Regions from separate parts of the Bradyrhizobium arachidis genome, predicted to be linked through region 2. Evidence: predicted binding sites of a transcription regulator. Region 2 holds the regulator's gene; the other holds the start of a gene.
What was found. Region 2 encodes PhoB, which activates phosphate uptake and scavenging genes when phosphate is short. Its sites were predicted from a motif close to TGTCATNNANCTGTCAT; they were not measured.

Region 1: the regulator PhoB is predicted to act here: its motif matches at 5,751-5,767, upstream of phnC (phosphonate ABC transporter ATP-binding protein).

The regions. Positions count from the first base shown of each region.
Region 1 covers NZ_CP030050.1:866,519-878,558, reverse strand. Annotated here, with positions in the region: gene phnH (phosphonate C-P lyase system protein PhnH) at 1-587, opposite strand, end outside; gene phnG (phosphonate C-P lyase system protein PhnG) at 592-1,056, opposite strand; gene phnF (phosphonate metabolism transcriptional regulator PhnF) at 1,177-1,905, shown strand; gene phnE (phosphonate ABC transporter, permease protein PhnE) at 2,035-2,850, opposite strand; gene phnE (phosphonate ABC transporter, permease protein PhnE) at 2,877-3,761, opposite strand; gene phnD (phosphonate ABC transporter substrate-binding protein) at 3,841-4,776, opposite strand; gene phnC (phosphonate ABC transporter ATP-binding protein) at 4,842-5,651, opposite strand; gene WN72_RS04095 (transferase hexapeptide repeat family protein) at 5,825-6,484, shown strand; gene WN72_RS04090 (alpha-D-ribose 1-methylphosphonate 5-triphosphate diphosphatase) at 6,481-7,674, shown strand; gene WN72_RS04085 (DUF1045 domain-containing protein) at 7,693-8,391, shown strand; gene WN72_RS04080 (hypothetical protein) at 8,395-8,988, opposite strand; gene WN72_RS04075 (selenium-binding protein SBP56-related protein) at 9,072-10,472, opposite strand; gene WN72_RS04070 (IS110 family RNA-guided transposase) at 10,721-11,662, opposite strand.
Region 2 covers NZ_CP030050.1:706,450-718,489, reverse strand. Annotated here, with positions in the region: gene WN72_RS03355 (SGNH/GDSL hydrolase family protein) at 1-707, opposite strand, end outside; gene WN72_RS03350 (SGNH/GDSL hydrolase family protein) at 720-1,493, opposite strand; gene WN72_RS03345 (OpgC domain-containing protein) at 1,493-2,725, opposite strand; gene apaG (Co2+/Mg2+ efflux protein ApaG) at 2,909-3,301, shown strand; gene WN72_RS03335 (Hsp33 family molecular chaperone) at 3,431-4,438, opposite strand; gene argF (ornithine carbamoyltransferase) at 4,714-5,637, opposite strand; gene WN72_RS03325 (aspartate aminotransferase family protein) at 5,637-6,839, opposite strand; gene WN72_RS03320 (GcrA family cell cycle regulator) at 7,294-7,806, shown strand; gene phoB (phosphate regulon transcriptional regulator PhoB) at 7,911-8,618, opposite strand; gene phoU (phosphate signaling complex protein PhoU) at 8,641-9,357, opposite strand; gene pstB (phosphate ABC transporter ATP-binding protein PstB) at 9,369-10,187, opposite strand; gene pstA (phosphate ABC transporter permease PstA) at 10,184-11,029, opposite strand; gene pstC (phosphate ABC transporter permease subunit PstC) at 11,031-12,020, opposite strand.

The DNA.
Region 1 (12,040 bases), 160 kb from region 2:
CGCGTCGTGCGCGGGATCGCAACCACGGCATCATCGGCGACCAGCACCACGTCGATGCCGCGCGGAAACAGCGTCTCGTTGAACTTCAGACGCTCGAACAAATCGGCCGGCTTGATCGAGGCCTGGAGCGTCGCGACGCCGTCGATGCCGGGGCCGCGCAGCTCGAAGCCGCGGCCGGCATCGAGACTCTCGACCTGGATGATCACCGTGGTCGAACGATCCGGATATTCATTGGTGCCGAGCGCGAAGCGCTCCAGCGCCGGCAGCAGGACACCGTCGCTGATCAGCGCGAAGCTCGCGATCGAGGAATCCTGGATCACCGGCGCGCCGGTGTGGAACTTCAGCCATTTCGTCACGTCGGAACTTTCCGAGATCCGCGCATCGAGCCAGAGCGGCGTGTCGTGATCGAACAGCGTGAGCGCGATCGCGGCGGTGCCGCGCATCATCATGTCGGGCGCGCCCGCCATCGGCACGATACGCTGGACCGAGCCCGGCCGCGCCATCGCATCCATCACCGAGCGAAAGGTCGATTGCGCCGACAACACCTTGTCGGCGAACCCCGGCGGCAATTCCGCAATCGTGGTCATGACCTCACCCCTCACCGCGCACCATGGTGTAGAAATCAACCTTCGTCGCGGCGGTCTCCGCCGCCACCTGCTTGCGCTCGACCATAAGCTGCTCGCGCAACGGCGCGATTACGTCGCGCTCGACGGCGGCGCCGAAATCCCGCGACTGCACCAGCGCATCGCACAGCGCGATCAGCCGCGCCTTCTCGCCGTCGCGTCCGAGCGTATAGCCGAAGCCGACCTCGCCGCTCGTAAGCCGCACCGCAGCACGCGACACCGTGGCTTCGCCGAGATTGAACGGCGCGCCGTCGCCGCCGACCCGACCGCGCAGCATCACGAGGCCGTTCTCCGGCGCGCGCAGATCCTGATGATCGGGCAGTGCGATAGCGCGGAGGCGGGCGGCGATCTCGCCCGCCTCCGCATGCGCCAGCACGGCCATCGCGGCCTTGCGCTGGGCTTGCTGGTTGTTGTGCTGGGTCACCTGATCCACCGAGCTTTTCGACACAACTTGCCGAATCCAAGTTGTCTATGATAATAGACAACTTGATACGGAAGCGCCATGACTGTTTCGTGACAAACGTGTGATTTCTGGAGTAGGCTTTCCAGCGACATGAGTATGCAGGACACCGCCTCCTCGGGCGTCGCGCTGTGGCGCCTCGTTGCCGATGGCATCGAACGCGGCATTGCCGACGGCCGCTTTGCGGCCGGCGACAAACTGCCGGGCGAGATCGAGATCGCCGAAACCTATCGCGTGAACCGCCACACCGTGCGGCGGGCGCTGGCGGCGCTTGCCGAGCGTGGCCTGGTGCGAGCCGAGCGCGGCAGCGGAACCTATGTCGAGGCGCAGAAGCTCGCTTATCCCTTGCGCTCGCGCACGCGCTTCTCCGAGATCGTCGGCGCTGACGGCCGCGAGCCGCATGGCCGCCTGATCGAGGCGACCGATGACGTCGCGACGCGGGAGCTGGCGCGCGAGCTGGGATTGAAGACCGGCGCGCCATTGGTGCGGATCGAGGCGATCCGGCTCGCCGACCGCACGCCGATCTGCGTCTCCACCACCTGGCTGTCAGCGGAGTTGTTTCCCGGCGCCGGCGAGGTGTTCGCCGAAACGCGCTCGATGACGAAGCTGCTCGAGCATTTTGGCGTGCGCGACTATCGCCGCGGCGCGACGCGGATCACCGCCGGCATCGTCGATGCCACCGATGCGGCGCGGCTGGATCTGCCGCTGGGCCGGCCGATCCTGGTGGTCGACGCCACCGACCACGATCTCGCCGGTAAGCCGCTGGTGACCAAGCACTCACGCTTTGCGGCGGAGCGGGTGGAGTTCTTGGTGGAGTCGTAGGGGGTCTCTCTTCACGAAACCGGACCCGTAGGGTGGGCAAAGGCGCGATCGCGCCGTGCCCACCATCTTTCCGAGATTCGCGAAAAGTGGTGGGCACGCTTCGCTTTGCCCACCCTACGGCACCTGTGCTCAGGCGACCGCCCTTCGCCCAATGATCGCAAACCGAAGCTTGCCCGAGATGAAATCGATCGCGGCGACGGCGACCAGGATCATCAGGATCAGGAACGATACCTTTTGCCATTCCAGGACGCGGATCTGCTCGGCGAGCTGGAGGCCGATGCCGCCGGCGCCGACGATGCCGATGATGGTGGCCGAGCGGGTGTTGGATTCGATGAAATAGAGCACCTGGCCGGCGATCACGGGCAGGACCGGCGGCAACAGACCAAAACGGATCTCGTGCAGCGCGCTGCCGCCGGAGGCGCGGATGCCCTCGACCTGCTTCTGGTCGGCGCCCTCGATCGCTTCCGAGAACAGTTTTCCGAACGCACCGAAATCCGACACGGCGATGGCGAGCACGCCGGCGAACGGACCGAGCCCGACGACGTTGATCCACACCAGCGCCCAGATCAGCGTATCGACACCGCGGATCGAATCCAGGAACCGGCGCACGGGAAAGCGCAGGATCTGCGAGGGTATGACGTTGCGCGCGGCGAGCAGGCTGACCGGCAGCGCGAACACTGCCGCAAGCGTGGTGCCGAGCAGCGCGATCGAGAGCGTCTCCCCGAGCGCCTTCAAATAGATCGGCAGCGAGGAGCCCGGATCCGGCGGGATCATCATCAGGCTGATCCAGCCGAGCTGGCTGAGGCCAGCAAAGAACCGCGACGGCGAGAAATCGAGATCGACGAGGCCGTAAATCAGGATCGCGAACGCCGCGACGATCATCGCCGGCATCGCGAGCCGCGCCGAGGCCGGCCGGTCGAACACGTCGGGGTAGCGCGCACGCATCTCGCGCGTATCGACCTCCTGCGGCGTCACGTCCGCGCCTCCCTGCCGAACAGACGGCCACGCAGCCAGCCGGTGGAGATGTCGATGATGAAGACGGTGATGATGATGAACAGCAGGATCGCGCTGACGTCGGAGTAGTAGAACTTGCGGATTGCGACGACGAGTTCCTGGCCGATGCCGCCGGCGCCGACGAAACCCATCACCGAGGCCTCGCGGACATTGATCTCGAAGCGCAGCAGCGCATAGCTGGCGTAGCCCGCGGTGACCTGCGGCAGGATCGCAAACCGCATGCAGGCGAGCCAGCTCGCGCCGGTCGAGCGGATGCCTTCGACCGGCTTCATGTCGGCGTTCTCGACGATCTCGGAAAACAGCTTGCCGAGCGCGCCGGTGGAGTGGATCGCGATCGCGAGCACGCCGGCCATTGGTCCGAGCCCGAAGGCGATCACGAAGACCAGCGCGAACACGATGCCGGGCACAGTGCGCGCGAATTCGAGCAGGCGGCGGACCGCGAAGCGCAGCCAGGACGACGGCGAGGTGTTTTCAGCTGCGAAGAAGTTCAGGCCAAAGGCGAAGGTCGCGCCGATCAGCGTGCCGACATAGGAGATCAGCAGGGTCTCGCCCAACATCTTCAACCATTTGCGCCAGCCCCAGAGCCACTCGCCGAAATCGGTCCAGACCCGCTGGCCGTTGTCGAGCGTGAGGATGCGGTCGAAATAGCTGATGAAGTTGCCGAAATAGGTGAACAGCGTGCGCAGGTTCACCTCGGCGCCGATGGCGGCGAGAACCAGCGCGGCCGCGAAGATCACGACTCCCAACAGAAGGCGGAGCCGCTTGCGTGCGACCGCCTGACGGTAGGCCGCGTTGAGCGCGGCGAGCTGCTGCTCGGGGAGGATCGAAACCGCGACGGTCATCGGATCAGGAACAGTGGTCGGTCAAAAAAGAGAAAGAGCCGGGTCCGTCGACCCGGCTCGAGTAGCTCGTCCTGAGAGCTCAGGACGCCTTCTTCTTACGCAGCGCATCGACGAACTTGATCAGTTCGATCGTGCCATCCCAGTCCTTGGTGGTGGCGGGATGGAAACCCTTCTTCTGGCCGTCGGAGAGACGGTCGAACGCCGCCTTGTCCTTGGTCGGCGCCTCGAAGAACGCCTTGGCGATCGCGGCCTTGGCGTCTTCCGGCAGGTCGGAGTTGTAGGCATAGGGGCCGTTGATGATCGGCGCCGACTTGTGGATGATGCGGAAGTCGTCCTTCTTCATCGCCGAGCCGTCGGCGTTCTTCAGCATGCCCTTGGTCAGCATCTGCGCCAGCGTGGAATCGTCGTCGCTGGTCCACTGGTTGGCGGCAACATCGACCGTGCCCTGCGACAGCGCCAGCATGGCGTTCTCGTGGCTACCGGTGAAGACGACCTTGCTGAAATAGCTGTCGGCATCCGCGATGCCCATCTTGTCAAGCTCGAAGCGCGGCACGTTATTGCCGGAGGTCGAGTTCGGGTCGACGAGGCCGAGGTTCTTGCCCTTGAGGTCGTCGACCTTCTTGTAGGGGCTGCTCGCCTTGACGAAGAACACCGAGTAGTAGCCGGTCGAGCCGTCGGCGTTGATGTCGTTGGCGAAGGCGTCGGTCTTGACGCCGGTCAGGCGGGCGCGGGCGAACGAGGCCGAGCCGTAGCTGGCGATGTGGATGTTGCCGGCGCGCTGGCCTTCGATCACGGCGGCGTAGTCGTTGGCGATGCGCAGCGTGACCTTCACGCCGAGCTGCTTCGACAGATATTCCACGAACGGGGTCCAGCGCTCAGTGACGCCGGAGGCGTTCTCGGCCGGAACAACGGCGAAGGTCAGCTCGGGATATTTGGCTTTCCAGTCTTCGGCGGAGGCCGACGAGGCGAAAGCGAGCGCGGCAGCGCCGGCAAGGATGAGTCTGCGAGTGATCATGATACCCTCTTGATCGGTTGGGATCGGTTGACGCAAAAACTGGGCAATAACGGAAGCGGCGCGGCTCAGGCCGCCGCAGCCGTTCCAAGTGCGGGAACGCCCTCGGGCGCCGGTGCAGATGCTCCGCCCATGACGTCGGCGGCTTCGAGATCGTAGAGCTCACGCGCAACGAGGTCGGTCAGCGCCGACGGGGCGCCGTCGAACACCACGCGGCCCGCCGCCATGCCGATCAGGCGATCGCAATAGGTGCGCGCCAGATCGAGCGAATGCAGGTTGCAGAGCACGGTGATGCCGAAGTGCTTGTTGATGCGCAAAAGCGCATCCATCACGATCTTGGTGTTGCGCGGGTCGAGCGAGGCGATCGGCTCGTCGGCGAGGATGATGTCGGGCTGCTGCACCAGGGCGCGGGCGATCGCCACGCGCTGCTGCTGGCCGCCGGAGAGCTGGTCGGCGCGCTGCGCGGCGAGCGAAGCGATGTCGAACTGCTCGAGCGCGGACATCGCCAGCGCCTTGTCCTGCTCGGGCCAGATCTGCGAGAGCGAGCGCCAGGCCGGGATGGTGGCGAGGCGCCCCATCAGGACGTTGGTCAGCACGTCGAGCCGGCCGACCAGGTTGAACTGCTGGAAGATCATGGCCGAACGCGCCCGCCACTGCCGCAGCTCCTTGCCGCGCAACGCGGTGACGTCCAGACCGTCGAACACGATGCGGCCCTGCGTCGGCGTCACGAGACGGTTGATGGTCCGCAGCAGGGTCGACTTGCCGGCGCCGGAGCGCCCGATCACACCGACGAAGCCGCCGGGGGAAATTTGAAACGAAGCGTCGTCCACCGCGGCTTTTGCGCCGAAGCGGCACGTCAGACCTTCAACCACCAGCATGCAGGGCTCCAGAGTAGCTGGAAGCCACCGCTAACGCCGGCGCTTGACACTTGTGTGACACACGCGTTGCGGTGCGGCGATCCTACACACCTCGTCCCCTGTCATCACCGCGTCATGACATCGTCATCAAGCCACTCGAAGAGGAGTGCCCGCCCTCGCATTACGGATGTAACATGGCCGGTAAGAAGCTTTCGGTTCAACCGACCATCGATGCTTCCGCAAAACTGCATGAGACCAGGCTCGGCGCCTATACCGAGGTCGGCGCGCGCACCATCCTGCACGAAGTCGCGATGGGCGATTACTCCTATGTCGTGAACGACGCCCAGATCACCTACACGACGATCGGAAAGTTCTGCTCGATCGCAGCGATGACGCGGATCAATCCGGGCAATCATCCGATGCATCGCGCTACGCAAGCGCACTTCACCTATCGGTCCAGCGCCTATTTCGAAGGCGAGAGCGATGACACCGAGTTCTTTGACTGGCGGCGCCAGCATCACGTCCATATCGGCCATGACGTTTGGATCGGCCACGGCGCCATCGTGCTGCCGGGCCGCAACATCGGCACCGGCGCGGTGATCGCAGCCGGCGCCATCGTCACCAAGGACGTCCCGGCCTACACCATCGTCGCCGGCAATCCGGCGCGCATCGTGCGGCGACGGTTCTCGGAAGAAATCGCCGGGCGGCTCGCCAAGCTCGCGTGGTGGGATTGGGATCACGACAAATTGCGTGAAGCACTGCCCAATTTCCGCAAACTCGGGATTGAAGATTTCCTCGCGGCATACGAAGCACGGACGAATTCCACAACCAGCAAACGAAGCGCGGTCGCGTGACAGACATTTTCATTGAGGGCGGCCGGGCCCTGATCGGCACCGAGCTCATCGAGACATCGCTTCTCGTGTCCGGAACTGATATCGCCGAGGTCGATGCCTCGCGCGGCCGGGCGCGGCTTTCGATCGATGCGCGCAATCTCCTGGTGCTGCCCGGCATCGTCGACCTCCATGGCGACGCCTTCGAGCGGCAGATGATGCCGCGCGCCGGCGTCGACTTTCCGATCGACGTCGCGCTCGCTGACAGCGACCGCCAGGCGATCAGCAACGGTATCACCACTGTGTTCCACGCCACCACCTGCTCGTGGGAGCCGGGCCTGCGCAGCGCCGACAACGCACGCGGGCTGATGGAGGCGATCGAACGCCAGCGTCCGCAATTCGCCGCCGACACCCGCTTCCACCTGAGGCACGAGACCTACAATCTCGACGCCGAGGCCGAGATGACCCAGTGGCTCGCCGAAGGCCGCGTCGACCTGTTCGCCTTCAACGACCACATGGACGGCACGGTTGCCGATATGGCCAAGCCGCGCAAGCGCAACCGCATGGTCGAGCGCACGGGGCTGTCGGCTGAGGATTTTGACAAGCTGGTCGATCGCGTGGTCGCGCGCGCCGCAGAGGTTCCGGCTTCCGTCTCGCGACTGGCCGCGGTTGCTCGCGCAGCCGAAGTGCGGATGCTCTCGCATGACGACGCGACACCGGCGATGCGCCGGGAGTTTCGCGAGCTTGGCGCTGACATCGCGGAGTTTCCGATCAACGAGGAGACGGCGCGCGCCGCGGCAAGCCATGGCGATGCCATCGTCTACGGCGCGCCGAACGTCGTGCGCGGCGGCAGCCACACCGGCTGGACCAAGGCGTCCGACATGATCGCCAAGGGGCTCTGCTCGGTCCTGGCCTCGGACTATTACTATCCCGCGCAGCTGCTCGCCGCGTTCCGCCTCGCCGCCGACGGCATGTTGCCGCTGACCGAGGCCTGGAGCCTCGTTTCTGCGGGACCTGCGCGCGCGACCGGCCTCACCGATCGCGGCGTGCTCGCGGAGTGCCGCCGGGCCGACATCATCCTCGTCGACGACACGGCGCCATTGCGGCCGCGGCTGATCGCCGTGATCTCGGGCGGCAAGCTCGTGCACCTCACCGATGCGACGCGGCTGCTCGCAACTGCGCCGACGCCGCGCGAGGCTGTCGTTGCGGCATAAACCGGTTATGTTCGGGCAATGACAGGCTTTCCCCGCTACGCGATCTATTTTGCCGCAGGCCGCGACAGCGCCCTCACCCGGTTCGGCGCTGAGCTGCTCGGCTATGATGCCTATACAGGCGACGAACTGCCGTTTCCCGCGGATGCATTGCGCATCGCGCCGGACTGGCGCGATGTCACCAGCGATCCCCGCAAATACGGCTTTCACGCCACGCTGAAGGCGCCGATGACGCTTGCGCCCGGCAAGACCGAGGCCGAGTTGTCGGCTGCCTGTGCGAGCTTCGCCGGCAAGGCGCGGCCGATCCCAGCGATCAGCCCGATCGTGGATTCCATCAGCGGCTTCATTGCGGTGATTCCGGCCGAGCCTGTGGACGCACTTCAACAGCTCGCTGCCGATTGCGTCCGCGAGTTCGATTCCTTTCGTCCGGCCTTGACCGCGGAGGACCGCGCGCGGCGCAAGCCCGAAAAGCTGAGCGAGCGCCAGCGCGATTATCTCGATCGCTGGGGCTATCCTTACGTGATGGAGGAATTCCGATTCCACATGACGCTGACGGGGCGGCTGGATGCGGGACGGCGCGGGCCGATTCTGGAGATGCTGCGGGGAAGCTTTGCGGCGCTGAAGCTCCATACGCTGACGGTCGACCGCATCGCGCTGTTCAAGCAGGATGACGCCAAGGCGCGCTTTCGCATCATCGGCGAGTGGGCTCTGACGCTCTGAACCTCAGCGCCAGCTCGCAAGATTGAAGGCGAGCGCCACCGCGCCGACCAGAACGAGGCTGGACGCCCAGACTGCATCCAGGTTGAACCAGCTTCGCGAGACGAACTTCAATCCCAGATAGCGGTAGACCAGCCACGCCAGACACCCGCCGGCGCCGACCATGGCGGTCACGTGAACCAGCGACACCAGTACCGCCATCCCGAGACTTGCCTGCATCAGCGCGCCCGCTGCCTCATGGCCGGCATCGAGCTCGAAGGCCTGACAAAGCCCAAGATAGATCGGCACGAGCATCAAAGCGGCGCCGTGAGCAATGGCGACGGCAAATGACCAAAGCGCCAGTTGCGTCGGCGGAATTCGTGCCAACGCGCGGGGATGGCGCCGCGCGATCAGCTGATAGACGCCGAAGCCGATGACGACAAGGCTCGCGACCAGCTGGATTGGACGCTGCCACGCGGCCAGTACGAGCAGGAACGCGAATGGCAGCAGCACGAGAAGTGTTGCCAGGAGATGCCCGGCCGAGAGGGCCCACAACGCACCAAAGAGCGCGCGTGGGCTCTTGTCCATGAGCCCAGCCGAAACGGCGAGCGGCCATCCCATTCCCGGATTGACGCCATGGTAGAGACCGCTCGCAACAAGCGCGAGCCACAGCCAGCCGACTGCCGGGCTCGCGTGCCCCCAATCTAGACCGACGGGTAGCAAAAGGAGTCCGTCGAACAATCGCCGCCCTCGAGCCTGATCTGGTGCGCACGATATCCGTCGGGGAAGCTCACGAAATAGTCCTTGTCGAGCTCGAGGCCGCCATTGCGACCGACATTGGCCATGACCTCCACGCCCGGAACCCCGTCGGGATAGAACTGGTCGTCCCAGGTGGAATAGAGCGAATTGGTCCAGTACACGCGCCTGCCGTCGCGGCTGATCTCGACCATCTGCGGACCACCCGCATATGTCTTGCCACTCGGATGCGGCGCGCGGCGCACGATACCTCCGGTATGTACCGAGCCCGCAAGCTTGGGCTTTCTGGGATCGCTGACATCGTACTGGCGCATCTCGCCGGTGCCCCAACAGGAGACATAGAGGAATCTATCGTCCATCGACAGGTCGATATCGGTCACCAGCGGCGGCACGGCGCCAAAGCCCTGCAATAGCGGCGGAAGCTTCTCCTTGTCGGCAGGCTCCGGCGGGATGGTCGCCGTCTTCTCGGCGTGGAATTTTCCGCCCTCGCGCCACCAGGTCCAGATCGAACCTTCGAGATTGGTGGTGTCGACCACCACGCCGGCAAAGCCGTACTCGCGAACCGGATCGTGCGCTGGCCGCACCTCCAGCGCCATCTGATGGTTGGCGCCGAGATCGATGGTCTGCACGTTGCGGCGGGCACGAAGGTCCCAGAAGTGGAGACGATGGCCATATTTGTTTGCCAGCAGGTCTTCCGGGACGATCCCGTTCTCGAACTGCGGCGGCAGCGCCCATTCGCTCGACACCATGTAGTCGCGCGGCAGGTTCCACCAGAAATCATAATGCAGTGTCTGCGGACCGCGGTCGATCTCCCATCGACCAAGCACCTCGAACGTCTCGCAATCCATGATGAAGACACCCGGAGGTCCGTTGGTGCCGTCCTTGCCGCCGCCGCCCAGCGTGCTCACATAGACGCCGTCCGGCCCGCAATGGATCGTATGCGGCCGTGAGTAGCCGGTCTTCCTGAAGACCTCCTCCGGTTCGATGATCTTGTGGATCTTGGCCTGGGTCGGATCTGGCTTGGTATCGATGATGTAGATCCGCGACGAGCGCAGCCCAGGGATGATGAGATAGCGCCGCTCGATGAAGGCGTGTCCGGTGAGCGGCGACAAGGCGGAGGAGCAGGCATTCCAGCCGAAATGATGAAACTCATCGCCCTTGTTGGGCATCGTAACGGTATGAACGATCTGGCTATAGGTCGGCGATCCCGGCTTGACGTCGATGACCGCGAGAGCATCCGGCTTTGAGAAATCCGGACTGAGCAGCAACGTGTAGGCAAAGTTCTCCGCTGGTGCTTCCATCGCAAGCTTGGGCGATGCGTGAAAGGTGGGATCCGGCCTCATCGTCATGGCACTGCCTCCCTGTTCTGTCGGTTCGCGCCAACCTGGCTCGGGATAGCGGCATAATGAAGAACTGGTCCGCGATGTCTTGAGATGCATCCCGCGGGCTTGGTCGGCGAGCGTACAATATGCCATTGCCGAGCTGCGGGGAACGGTCCGAGCCGCGCTAATTCGACGCCTTCAGGCGATACAGGCCGATGAGGTGAGGCGAGCGCGTACCTCACCCACAGTGTCGTCCCGGCGAAGGCCGGCAACTGTTATGTTGGGTTGGCTTTCAGGTACGGCTTTCTGTCACGCATCATGGCATTGAGGACCGTTAGCAGCTTCCTGGCGACGGCAATGAGGGCGAGCTTGGCTGGTTTGCCGGCCCGTCGCAGCCGTGCGTAGAAGGCCTTGAACGGATCGGCCCTGCGAACCGCGTTGAGCGCAGCCATGTAGAGGGCGTCACGGACGCGCTTTCGGCCGCCGGCAATCTTGCGTTTGCCGCGGAAGGCTCCGCTGTCGACGTTGAAGGGAGCCAGGCCGGCGAGCGCCGCGATCTGCTTGGCTCCCACATGTCCGAGTTCCGGCATCTTCGCGATGAGTTGCATGCAAGCCACGGGACCCACGCCAGGCAGTGAGCGCATCAATCGCGCATCGTCCGCAATCTCTCGCTCGGCTTTGATTAGTCCCCTGATGTCGGCCTCGATCTCGGCGATCTCGCCGTCGAGGACTTCAATGAGGCGACCGATGCGCTCGGCCATGGCACGGTCGTCGGTCTCGCTGCGCCGGTTCTTCTCCTGCGCGCGCATGCGAACCAGCTGATCTCGCCGTTTTGCAAGTCCCGCCAAGGCGTTGCGGGCGGGATTGGCAGTCGGCTCGGTTGCTGGCTGCATGGCCCGCGCAAAGGCTGCCAGCATTCGCGCGTCGATCGGGTCGGTCTTGGCGAGCTGCCCGCTGGCGCGCGCGAAGTCACGAGCCCGGGCCGGGTTGATCCGGGCGAAACGGATGCCGGCCTCGCTCAGCGCTTCGCGAAGCTCGAGGTCATAAACACCCGTGGCCTCGAAGACGACCAGCACATCGCATCGCCAACGCGCCGCGATCTGGGTGATGGCCTGCGTCGCGTTGGCGATGCGCTCCGGCACGCCCAGGCCTTCATCGAAGATATCGAGATATTGTTTGGAGACGTCGATTCCGACGCAACGAAGGGGTATGATCACGGTGCCTGTCCCTGTGATGCGAGGTCTGTTGGCGCAGCCTCGTGCAACTGTTCAGGTTGGTAATGGAACGGGCGGGAGACCGAGCCGGCTCACGGCGTCAAGCGCCAAGGACCCAACGGCTTCCCGCCCAACCCATCCTGACAGACTTCCAAGACACAGGGACCCATAACCACAGGGAGAGGTTTATAGAGTCAGCTGCCAACTCCAAGTCTTCGCCACACTTCTCCCTGTGGTTATGGGTCCCGGATCGGCGCGCGCTTAGGCGCGCTTGTCCTGGACGACACTGAATGTTTGGCGCTACTTCCTCCACTGCAGACCTTCGTAGGGTGGGCAAAGCGGAGCGTGCCCACCACCTGTCGCCGTCGGTAAAGGTGGTGG
Region 2 (12,040 bases):
GAATATTGCGGATCGACCAGCACGATGTCGGCGCCGCCGGCGGCCTGGATGCGGCCGATGCCATCCTCGACCATCTTGGCGGTGTCGCCGGGATCGAGGTTGCGCAGCACGGCGTTGGTGCCGACCTGCCAGATCACCAGATCCGGATGCACGTCGATCACCTCCTTCTGGAGGCGCTTCATCATCTCGGGCGCGTCCTCGCCGCCGACGCCGGCATTGACGACCGTGATGTGCGCGGTCGGATATTGCCGGCGCAGCTGCGCGGCGAGACGGTTCGGATAGTTGAACTCCGGGGAGCTCGCACCAAATCCCGCGGTCGACGACGAGCCGAACGCGACGATGACGACGGGCTGGCCGGCGACGAGCTTGCTTGCGACATGCGGCAGCGAGCCCATCGCCTTCGAGCCGCCCTTGTTCGCGTCCTTGGGCGGCAGGCAAGGCACGCGGCTAAGGATGTCGCCGGCGGATTTCGCCACCTGCTTCACCTTGTCGATGGCACGCGATGTGATGCCGCGCTGCTCGGGTGACGTCGCGGCGACGGTGGTCTGGGCGGGCGATGCGGAATTAGCCGATGGCGCGGGCGCGGGTGTCGCCTGCGCGGCTTGCGCCTGCGCGCGCGACTGCGAGGCCGGCGTCAGCAACAGCAGCGCTGCCGCTGCGGGCACAGCCAGCGATGCCGTCAGGCAAAAAGGGCGGAAGGTACTCATTAACGCTAGTCCTCAATTCTGCTGCTGGGCCGGCCCCAGATGGGCAGCGTCGATCACGAACTGTGCCAACGCCCGGCCCAGGCAATCATGGACCTGTTTCGCCAGCTCTGGCCCGCGGGACGGGCTGAACAGGTCGAACTGCCCCTGATCATTCCACTGCCGCATGATTGCGAAACGATCGAACAGCGGGACGTCATGCTCCTGCGCCACCACCCGCATGTTGTCGAGATATGGCGGCACCGAGATCATGGTTTCGGTACGCGGGCTGTACTGCAAATTCATCAAGACGACGTCAGCCCCTGCATTTTGCAGCGCGGCAACCCCTGAGGTCACAGCGCCGCGGAAATCGTCGGGATCGATGGCTCGGATAGCATCCACGGTCCCGGTCTGCCAGATGACCAAAGTAGGCCTTTTTGCTTCCATCAGCTTAACGAAGGTCCCGGCCGCCTCCTCGGCCGTCTTCTTGCTCTGTATTTCTACGGAGACGTGCACGACCTCTGGCGGCGGCAACTTGTCCTTCAAAATGACCTGCATCCGCGCGGGATAGGAGCTGTCCTCCGAGGCCGGAATCCTGGTCGAACCGCTGCCGATGACGAGGATTTCGAGCGGTTTGCCCGCCTTAACCGCATCGGCGACCCTGGGAAGCTGGCTCTCGCTGGTGAGCAGATAGGACGGCAATTCGCAGGCTGCCGGCGCGGCAGCAGACGCAGCATCGCCCGCGCGCGCCTGGGGCGCGGCGAGACTACCGCATAGCAGGACCAGGCTCAGGAGAACCTTCGCCTTCATCAGCCCCCTCCCGCCAGATCGGCGTTGCCGACGGCGTTTTTGGTTTTCGCACCGCTCTTGTCAGCCACGCGCTTGTACCACGAAATGACAGAGGCCACGCCCCACATGATCAGGATTCCGCAGAGACTAATCAGCGCATGCATGACCGCGCCGCCGGAGACTTCGGCCAGGACGAAATGGCCGGCAAAGGCGAGGAAGACGCCGAGGCAGAAGATCTCGAGCGAGTGCTGGCCGCACAGGATCAGCGGGCGCAGCCAGGGCGATTTCAGGCCCGGCCATTCCCGCGGCAGGAAGCGCACGGTGAGCGCGGCCAGCGCCAGGAAATGCGTGAAGCGCAGCACATCGAGGTCCGTCTTGTCGATCGGATACATCCACTGCTCGAGCCGCTTCGGCATCAAATGCGAAAGCTGCGGCACGTACCAGGTCAGCGTCACGTAGAACGCCGCAACGATATAGGCGATCGCGATCCACATCGTCACCGGCGAGGCCAGGATACGCGACATGCGCCGCGCACCTCCGAGCGCGCACCATGCGCCGAACACGAACAGCAATTGCCAGGCGAGCGGATTGAACGCCCAGAAGCCGTTCGGATAGGCGGAGAAGTAGAGATCGAATTCCCAGGTCACCGCATAGAGCACGGCCGAGAGCGCCAGCGTGACGTCGGGCTTCCACTTCATCGACCACAGGATCAGCGGCAACGCCAGCATCAGCACGATGTAGAGCGGCAGCACGTCCATGTTGACGGGGCGGAAGCGCAGCAGCAACGCCTGCACGATAGTGATGTCGGGCTGCTTGAGGAAATCCATGATCCCCATCTCTTCGGTGTAGAGCGGGTTCTCGAAGCTGGTCGCCACATAGGAGATCTCGGCGAGGAAGATCGTGAACAGGAAGACGTGGGCGACGTAGATCTGCCAGACGCGCCGCAGGATGCGCGCGGTGGCAATGACGAAGCCGCTCTCCAGCATCGCCCGGCCGTAGACGAAGGCGGCGGTGTAGCCGGAGATGAAGATGAATATCTCGGTGGCGTCGCTGAAGCCGTAATTGCGGATCGTGAACCAGGTCAGAAGGCTCGGCGGCAGATGGTCGATGAAGATCAGCCACAGCGCGAGGCCGCGGAACAGGTCGAGCCGGAGCTCGCGCTCGCCGATGGCGGGCAGCGAGATGGCCGAGGCGGCCACGCGCGGTTTTGCGGTTCCCGCGATCGATCCCGTCACTTGGTCGGCAATGGTCATCGGGGCCTAGACACCCTTGCGCAAGTCGCGACGCATGAAGGAGTTTACAGCTCCGGCCATTATCTCGCAAAGCGGCCGGATCACATTTGGGGGTCTACTTCCTCGCGAATTCTGGCGGGACGATGTCGTGAAAACCGCCTCGGGCGTTTGGTTCCGGAGCCGGATTTCGTTATGATGGCGGTCATGTACCGCGCCGTGACCCGCCAGATCGAAGTGACCGTCGAGCCGAACTTTGTTCCGGAGCAATCGTCGGCCGACCGCTCGCGCTTTTTCTGGTCCTACACCATCGTCATCACCAATTCCGGCGAGGAAACCGTGCAGCTCAAGACGCGGCACTGGATCATCACCGACGCCTCCGGCCGCCAGCAGGAGGTGAAGGGCGAGGGCGTGGTCGGCGAGCAGCCGATCCTCGCCCCCGGTGAGCGCTTCGAGTACACCTCGGGCGTGCCGCTCTCGACCGCCTCCGGTTTCATGACCGGCCGCTACCAGATGGTCAGCGAAAGCGGCGAGCGTTTCGAGATCGAGGTGCCGACGTTCTCGCTGGACAGCCCGGACAGCAAGCGGGTGTTGAACTAGGGCGGTGCCGTAGGGTGGGCAAAGCGAAGCGTGCCCACCAATCAACATCGCGAGTGCGGAGGCATGGTGGGCACGGCGCTTTGCGCCTTTGCCCACCCTACGGCACCGAGCACTTGACCGGCAGTACGCTTACGCGTCCTCGACGCCCGCCTCATCCGGCGTGAACTGATACACCGAGCTGCAGAACTCGCAGGTCACGACGACCTTGTCGTCCTTGACCATCGCGGCGCGATCGTCGGACGAAAAACTCTTCAGCATGGACGCAACCGCATCGCGCGAGCAGGAGCATTGCGCCTTGAGAGACAACGGCTTGAACACGCGCACGCCGCGCTCATGGAAGAGGCGATAGAGCAGCCGCTCGCCGGACAGCTCGGGATCGATCAGCTCGACATCCTCGACGGTCTCGATCAGCGAGCGCGCCTCGACCCAGGCGTCGTCCTCGGCAATGCTGTGCACTTCGGCGCCTTCGGGCGCATCGCCGGGATGCAAGTCGGCCTGCCGCGCGCGCTCTGGCGCTTTCGGCAGAAACTGCATCAGCATGCCGCCGGCGCGCCAGCGATGCTTGCCGCCGTCGCTACTGCGCCACTCCTCGCCGACCGCAAGGCGCACCTTGGTCGGGATCTGCTCGGAGCGCAGGAAGTATTCGTGGGCGGCATCTTCCAAACTTCCGCCGTCGAGCGCGACCAAGCCCTGGTAGCGGCTCATGTCGGGACCCTGGTCGATGGTCATGGCGAGATGGCCGCGGCCGAGCAGCGCGCCGGAATCCCTGGCATCACCAAGGCGCGCGGCATCGAAGCGCGCATAGGCGCGCAGGCGATCCGGCGCCTGGTAGTCGACCACCAGGAACGACACCGGACCGTCGGTCTGGGCCTGGAGGATGAAGCGGCCCTCGAATTTCAGCGCCGAGCCGAGCAGCGTCGTCAGCACGATGGCCTCGCCGAGCAGCTTGCCGACCGGCGCCGGATAATCGTGCTTGGTCAGGATCTCGTCGAGCGCGGGACCAAGCCGCACCAGGCGACCGCGCACGTCGAGCGCGTCGACCTCGTAGGGCAGCACAGCGTCATCGATCGGAACCGCTGATGGCGCGCGAACCGGGCCTTCAGGCCCGGTTTTCATGTCAGGGGATTGGAAAACCATGGCGCTTTATCTGGGGTCGGAGGGCGAAAATGGAAGGGCTGCGAGGCGGCGTGTTCCTGATGCGGTTATGATCGCACACGATCCTGCAGATTCGATGTCGTCCCGGGGCGCGCAAAGCGCGAACCCGGGACCCATAACCACAGGCCTGGGTTTGACGAAGACTGTCAGCCTCTAGCCTCTGCCAGCCTGCCACAAGAGAGTGACCGCGGTATGGGTCCCTGCGTTCGCAGGGACGACGATAGTGTATGAGGCGGCCGCGGCGAATTCCAACGCGCCTACTTCACCGCGTCGAAGCACCAGGCCAGAATGCCCTTCTGCGCATGCAGGCGGTTTTCCGCCTCGTCGAACACGACCGATTGCGGGCCGTCGATCACCTCATCCGTGACCTCCTCGCCGCGATGAGCCGGCAGGCAGTGCATGAACAGCGCGTCGGGCTTGGCCAGCGACATCAGCTTGGCATTGACCTGGTAAGGCTTGAGTACGTTGTGACGGTGCTCGCCTTCCTTGTCGCCCATCGACACCCAGGTGTCGGTGACAACGCAATCGGCGCCCTTTACGGCGGCCTCCGGATCGGTGCCGAGCACGATCGGCGCGTTCGTCGCCTTGATCCAGTCGCGCATCACCTTCTTCGGCGCGAGCTCCGGCGGCGTTGCGACATTGAGCTTGAACTTGAAGCGCTCGGCGGCGTGCGCCCAAGAAGCGAGAACGTTGTTGTCGTCACCGGTCCAGGCCACCGTCCGGCCCTCGATCGGGCCGCGATGCTCCTCATAGGTCATGAGATCGGCCATCACCTGGCAGGGATGCGAGCGCCGGGTCAGGCCGTTGATCACGGGCACGGTCGCATGTTGCGCAAGCTCCAGCAGCGCCTCGTGGTTGAGGATGCGGATCATGATGGCATCGACATAGCGCGACAGCACGCGCGCGGTGTCGGCGATGGTCTCGCCGCGGCCGAGCTGCATCTCGGCGCCGGTGAGCATGATCGGCTCGCCGCCGAGCTGGCGCATGGCGACGTCGAACGACACGCGGGTGCGGGTCGAGGGACGCTCGAAGATCATCGCCAGCGTCTTGCCTTCGAGCGGCTTCACCGGCTGGTGCGCCTTCTGCTTCGCCTTCATCGCGGAGGATGCGGCGAGCATGCGCTTGAGCTCCGTCAGCGGCAGCTCGTTGATGTCGAGGAAATGCTTGGGTGAACTGCTCATCAGCTTGCCGCCCGCTTGTTGCCGGCAAGGGCCGTGCAGGCGCGCTCGAGCCGCGCGACGCTATCCTCGATCTCGGTTTCGGTGACGATGAGAGGCGGCAGGAAACGCACGACATTGTCGCCGGCGCCGACCGTGAGCAATTTTTCGTTGCGCAGCGCCGCGACCAGATCGCCGGAGGGCACCACGGCCTTGATGCCGATCAGGAGCCCCTCGCCGCGCACTTCGCTGACGACGTCGGGATGACGGTCGATCACGGAGGCGAGCTTCTGCTTGAGCAGCAGCGACATCTTCTGCACGTGATCGAAGAAGCCGGGCTTGAGCATGACGTCGAGAACGGCGTTCGCAGCCGAGATCGCGAGCGGATTGCCGCCGAAGGTCGAACCGTGCGAGCCGGGCCCCATGCCGGAGGCCGCCTCTGCGGTCGCCAGCACCGCGCCGATCGGGAAGCCGCCGCCGAGCGCTTTCGCCAGCGACATCACGTCAGGCGTCACGCCGGTGCGCCGATGCGCGAACAGATCGCCGGTGCGGCCCATGCCGGTCTGCACCTCGTCAAACGCGAGCAGCAGGCCCTTCTCGTTGCAGAGCTGGCGCAACGCCTTGAGGAAGGCGGGCGGCGACGAACGCACGCCGCCCTCACCCTGGATCGGCTCGATCAGGATGCCGGCGGTCTGCGGGCCGATCGCCTTCTTCACGGCCTCGATGTCGCCATGCGGCACCTGGTCGAAGCCGTCCATCGGCGGACCGAAACCTTCGAGATATTTTGCAGATCCCGTTGCAGCCAGTGTTGCCAGCGTGCGGCCGTGGAAGGCGCCTTCGAAGGTGATGATGCGGTAGCGCTCCGGATGCCCCTTGGAGAAGTGATGATGGCGGACCAGCTTGATCACGCCCTCCAGCGCTTCGGCGCCCGAATTGCAGAAGAACACGAAGTCCGCAAAGCTCTCGCTGCACAGGCGCGCGGCGAGCTTCTCGCCGTCGGGGCTCTGGAACAGGTTCGACATGTGCCACAGCTTCGTCGCCTGCTCCTGCAACGCCTTGACCAGCGCGGGATGGGCATGGCCGAGCGCGTTCACCGCGACGCCCGAAGTGAAGTCGAGATAGCGCTCGCCATTGGTCGCGATCAGCCAGCAGCCTTCGCCGCGCTCGAAACCGAGGTCGGCCCTGGCGAAAACGGGGAGCAAATGCGGCGCGGCGCTGTTGGTCATGACGATCACTTGGATGTTGCGGACGGCTTGAGTGCATTGCGCAACGCACCATTAACCGGCCCGGAAAACGAAACGTGCCGCCTTTTAAGGGCGGCACGTGCGACTATCTTATGCCTGGTGAGACGGGTGTCAATGCCGCCCGAAAGCCCCGGGAAACGCTGAATCCGTAGTCTTGCGGTGCCGATTTTGCGGGATTTTCACCACGGAACATGTGGAAGCGAGTCGGCGGACTCTTGCGCGCGAGTCACGCCATATTGTAGCGTTTGGACTGTCAGATACGACATCTCGTGCAGCAGTTCTGATCCCAAGAGTCCTCATGTACCGGCGTAAACGTTCGGGCGCATCCTGCGTGCCCGGCGAGCCTTAAGGGATTCTGGCGGCACGGGTTTTTCAAGGCTTAGGCATTCGCTGTGAGGCCCCAGGATGGCTGGCCGGCAGCGAGGGAAAGGGTGCAATGACGGTTTTGACCTGGTCCGATGATCGCGTCGAGCAGCTGAAGAAGCTCTGGGAGGCCGGACTTTCGGCCAGCCAGATCGCGGCCGAGCTCGGCAATGTGACCCGCAATGCCGTGATCGGCAAAGTGCACAGGCTCGGCCTGTCCGGCCGCGCCAAGAGCCCCTCATCGGCAGCGCCCCGGCCGCGCAAGGCCCGCCCCGCGCAGCACATGATGCGCGTGAGCCGTCCGATCTCGCGCGGCAACACCGCACTGGCGCAGGCCTTCGAGGTCGAGGTGGAGGCCGAGCCGGTCACCTACGATAACGTGGTGCCGATGAGCCAGCGGCTGTCGCTGCTGGAGCTGAACGAGGCGACCTGCCACTGGCCGGTCGGCGATCCCTCGAGTCCGGATTTCTTCTTCTGCGGCGGCAAGGCGCTTTCCGGCCTGCCCTATTGCGCGCAGCACTCGCGCGTCGCCTACCAGCCGGCGGCGGATCGTCGCCGTGCGCCGGCAAAGCCCGGCACGCGCTGAACGCTGCTTCAAACGACATCGTCCCGGCACGCGGCCGGGACGACCCGTGACATAAAAAAGCGCGCCACTTGGCGCGCTTTTATTTTGCTCGCTTGCAATCGTTCTTACGTCTGCTCCGCCTTCGCAAAGCGGTCGTCGAGCGCGTAGCCGGCGCCGCGGACAGTGCGGATCGGGTCCTGCTCACGACCGAGATTGAGCAGCTTGCGCAGGCGGCCGATATGCACGTCGACGGTGCGTTCGTCGATGTAGATGTCACGGCCCCAGACGCTGTCGAGCAGCTGCTCGCGCGAGAACACGCGGCCCGGATGCTCGAGGAAGAACTCCAGCAGGCGATATTCGGTCGGGCCGAGATCGATCGGCCGGCCCGAGCGCGCGACGCGGCGCTTGTCGCGGTCGAGCTCGATGTCGCCATAGGCGAGCACGGTGGCGAGCCGCTCCGGGCTTGCGCGCCTGAGCAGGCCCTTCACGCGCGCCAGCAGCTCCGGCACCGAGAACGGCTTGACGATGTAATCGTCGGCGCCAGTCGCAAGCCCCCGCACCCGCTCGCTCTCCTCGCCGCGCGCGGTGAGCATGATGATCGGCAGCTGCTTGGTCTCCGGGCGGGTGCGCAGCCGCCGGCACAGCTCGATGCCGGAGAGGCCCGGCAGCATCCAGTCGAGCACGATCAGGTCGGGGATGTGTTCTTTGAGACGGGTGTCGGCGTCGTCGCCGCGCATCACCGTCTCGACGTCATAGCCGTCGCCTTCGAGGTTGTAGCGAAGCAGCTCGGTGAGAGCTTCCTCGTCTTCAACCACCATAATGCGTGCGCCCATGGTGTCGTCGCTCCTTGACTCTTCAGCTATTCGGGACCGTTGTGGCAAAGGTCGTCATGTCACCCTTCGGCCGCTTGTCGGTGATCGCCTGGCCCTCGATCATGTAGAACACGGTCTCGGCGATGTTGGTGGCATGGTCACCGATGCGCTCGATGTTCTTGGCGCAGAACATCAGGTGGATGCAGAACGAGATGTTGCGCGGATCCTCCATCATGTAGGTGAGGAGCTCGCGGAACAGCGAGGTGCAGATGGCGTCGACTTCCTCGTCGCCCTTCCACACCGCCATCGCCGCCGGCAGGTCGTGCGCGGCGTAGGCGTCCAGCACCGACTTGACCTGCTGCTGCACGAGGTCGGTCATGTGCTCGAGGCCGCGGAACAGCTTGAGCGGATGGAAGTCCGTCTCCAGCGCCGCGACGCGCTTGCCCATGTTCTTGGCGAGGTCGCCGATGCGCTCGAGATCGGTCGCGACGCGCATCGCGCCGACGATTTCGCGCAGGTCCACCGCCATCGGCTGGCGACGGGCGATGGTGAGAACGGCGCGCTCCTCGATCTTCTTCTGGAGCGCGTCGATCTCGGCGTCGGTCGCGACCACGCGCTGGCCGAGCGCGACGTCGCGGCGGATCAGCGCGTCGACGGAATCGACTATCATGCGCTCAGCGAGGCCGCCCATCTCGGCGACCAGGCGCGTGAGCTCCTGGAGGTCGGTGTCGAAGGCCTTTGCGGTATGTTCAGAACCCATATCCCGTCTCCTCAGCCGAACCGGCCGGTGATGTAATCCTGCGTCCGCCGATCGCTCGGCGACGTGAAGATCTTGCTGGTGTCGTCGAACTCGATCAGCTCGCCAAGATACATGAAGGCGGTCTTGTCAGAGACGCGGGCCGCCTGCTGCATATTGTGGGTGACGATCGCGATGGTGTAGTTCTCGGACAGCTCCTGGATCAACTCCTCGACCTTGGCGGTCGAGATCGGGTCCAGTGCCGAGCAGGGCTCGTCGAACAGGATCACCTCGGGCCGCACCGCGACGGTGCGGGCGATGCAGAGGCGCTGCTGCTGGCCGCCCGAGAGCGACAGGCCGGACGCGTTGAGCTTGTCCTTGACCTCGTTCCAGAGGGCGCCACCGCGCAGCGCCTTCTCGACGCGGTCGTCCATCTCGGACTTCGATATCTTCTCGTAGAGGCGGATGCCGAACGCGATGTTCTCGTAGATCGTCATCGGGAACGGCGTCGGCTTCTGGAACACCATGCCAACGCGGGCGCGCAGCAGGTTGAGGTCCAGCTTGGGGTCGAGGATGTTGGTCTGGTCGAGCATCAACTGACCGGTGACGCGCTGGCCCGGATAGAGGTCGTACATCCGGTTGAAGATGCGCAGCAGGGTCGACTTGCCGCAGCCCGACGGGCCGATGAACGCCGTGACGCGGTTGGTGCCGAGCGTCAGGTTGATGTTCTTCAGCGCGTGATGCTCGCCGTAATAGAAGTTGAGGTTGCGCACCGTCACCTTGGCCGGGGCATCGGGTAGCGGCTGCGAGCCGTGCTGAACGGGCGTACTGACGGTAACTGACATATCGCTCATTTTGCGGTCCTCTCGGCGCTCAGGATGCGCGCGCCAATGTTCAGGGCAAGCACGGTCAACGTGATCAGCAGGGCGCCGCTCCAGGCGAGCTGCTTCCAGTAGGCGTAGGGGCTCTGCACGAAGTTGTTGATGGTCACCGGCAGGTTGGCCATCGTCTTGTTCAGGCTCAGGCTGAAGAACTGGTTCGACAGCGCGGTGAAGAGCAGCGGCGCGGTCTCGCCGGCGACGCGGGCGGTGGCCAGCATCACGCCGGTGATGAGGCCCGAGCGCGCGGCGCGATAGGCGATGCGCTTGATCACCAGCGAACGCGGCAGGCCGAGCGCGGAGGCCGCCTCGCGCAATGCGTTCGGCACCAGCAGCAGCATGTCCTCAGTCGTGCGCAGCACCACCGGAATGACGATCACGGCGAGCGCGAGGCAGCCGGCGATCGCCGAGAAGCCGCGCATCGGCACCACCACAGCGCCGTAGATGAACAGGCCGATGATGATCGAGGGCGCCGACAGCAGGATGTCGTTGATGAAGCGGATCACCGAGGTCAGCTTGTCGTTGCGGCCGTACTCGGCGAGATAGGTACCGGCGAACATGCCGAGCGGCGCGCCGATGCCGACGCCGAGCACGGTCATGATCACCGAGCCGACGATGGCGTTGAGTAGGCCGCCCTCGGTCGAGCCGGGCGGCGGGGTGTTTTCGGTGAAGACCTGGAGGTTGAGCCCGGTCAGGCCGTTGTAGAACAGCGTCAGCAGGATCAGCGCGAGCCAGGTGACGCCGAAGGCGGCGGCGGCGAGGCAGAGCGCGCGGATGACGATGTCCATGCGGCGGCGGCGTGCGTAAATCGGGTTCATGTTACTTCCCCGCCTTCTTTTCGAGACGCAGCAGCATCAGGCGCGCGGCTGCGAGCACGAAGAATGTCAGCACGAACAGCAGGAGGCCGAGCAGGATCAGGCCGGACTGGTGCAGGCCGTCGCTTTCGGCGAACTCGGACGCGATCGCCGCCGAGATCGTGGTGCCCGGGGCGAAGATCGACGAGGAGATGCGGAACGAGTTGCCGATGATGAAGGTCACCGCCATGGTCTCGCCGAGCGCGCGGCCGAGCGCCAGCATGACGCCGCCGATGACGCCGACGCGGGTGTAGGGGATCACGACGCTGCGGACGACTTCCCAGGTGGTGCAGCCGACGCCGTAGGCGGCTTCCTTGAGCACCGGCGGCACCGTCTTGAACACGTCGACCGAGATCGAGGTGATGAAGGGCAGCACCATGATGGCGAGGATCAGCGAGGCGTTGAACAGGCTGAGATAGGACGGGGGACCTGCGAAGATCGCGCCAAGCACGGGGATGCCGTCGAAGATCTTGATCATGAACGGCTGGAAGGTGTTGGCCAGGAACGGGCCCAGCACGAAGAAGCCCCACATGCCGTAGATGATCGAGGGGATGCCGGCGAGCAGCTCGATCGCCATGCCGATCGGGCGGCGCGCCCATTGCGGGCAGAGCTCGGTGAGGAAGATGGCGATGCCAAGTCCAACCGGAATGGCGATCAGCATCGCGATGAACGAGGTGACGAGCGTGCCGTAGATCGGGCCGAGCGCGCCGAGCACGGGGGGATCTGCCGACGGCGCCCAGCGCTGCGTCCACAGGAACGAGAGGCCGTATTCCTTCATCGCCGGGAAGGCACCGACGATCAGCGAAACAATGATGCCGCCGAGGATCAGCAGCACGGAGATCGCGCTGAGGCGCGTGATCCAGTAGAAGGTGAGGTCACCGAGCTTGAACGCGCTCAATGCCTTGGCGCGATCATACGGTCCGGCGGCATCTACTACATTGCTCTCGACAGCCATCTCTGCCACGCCGATCCCCT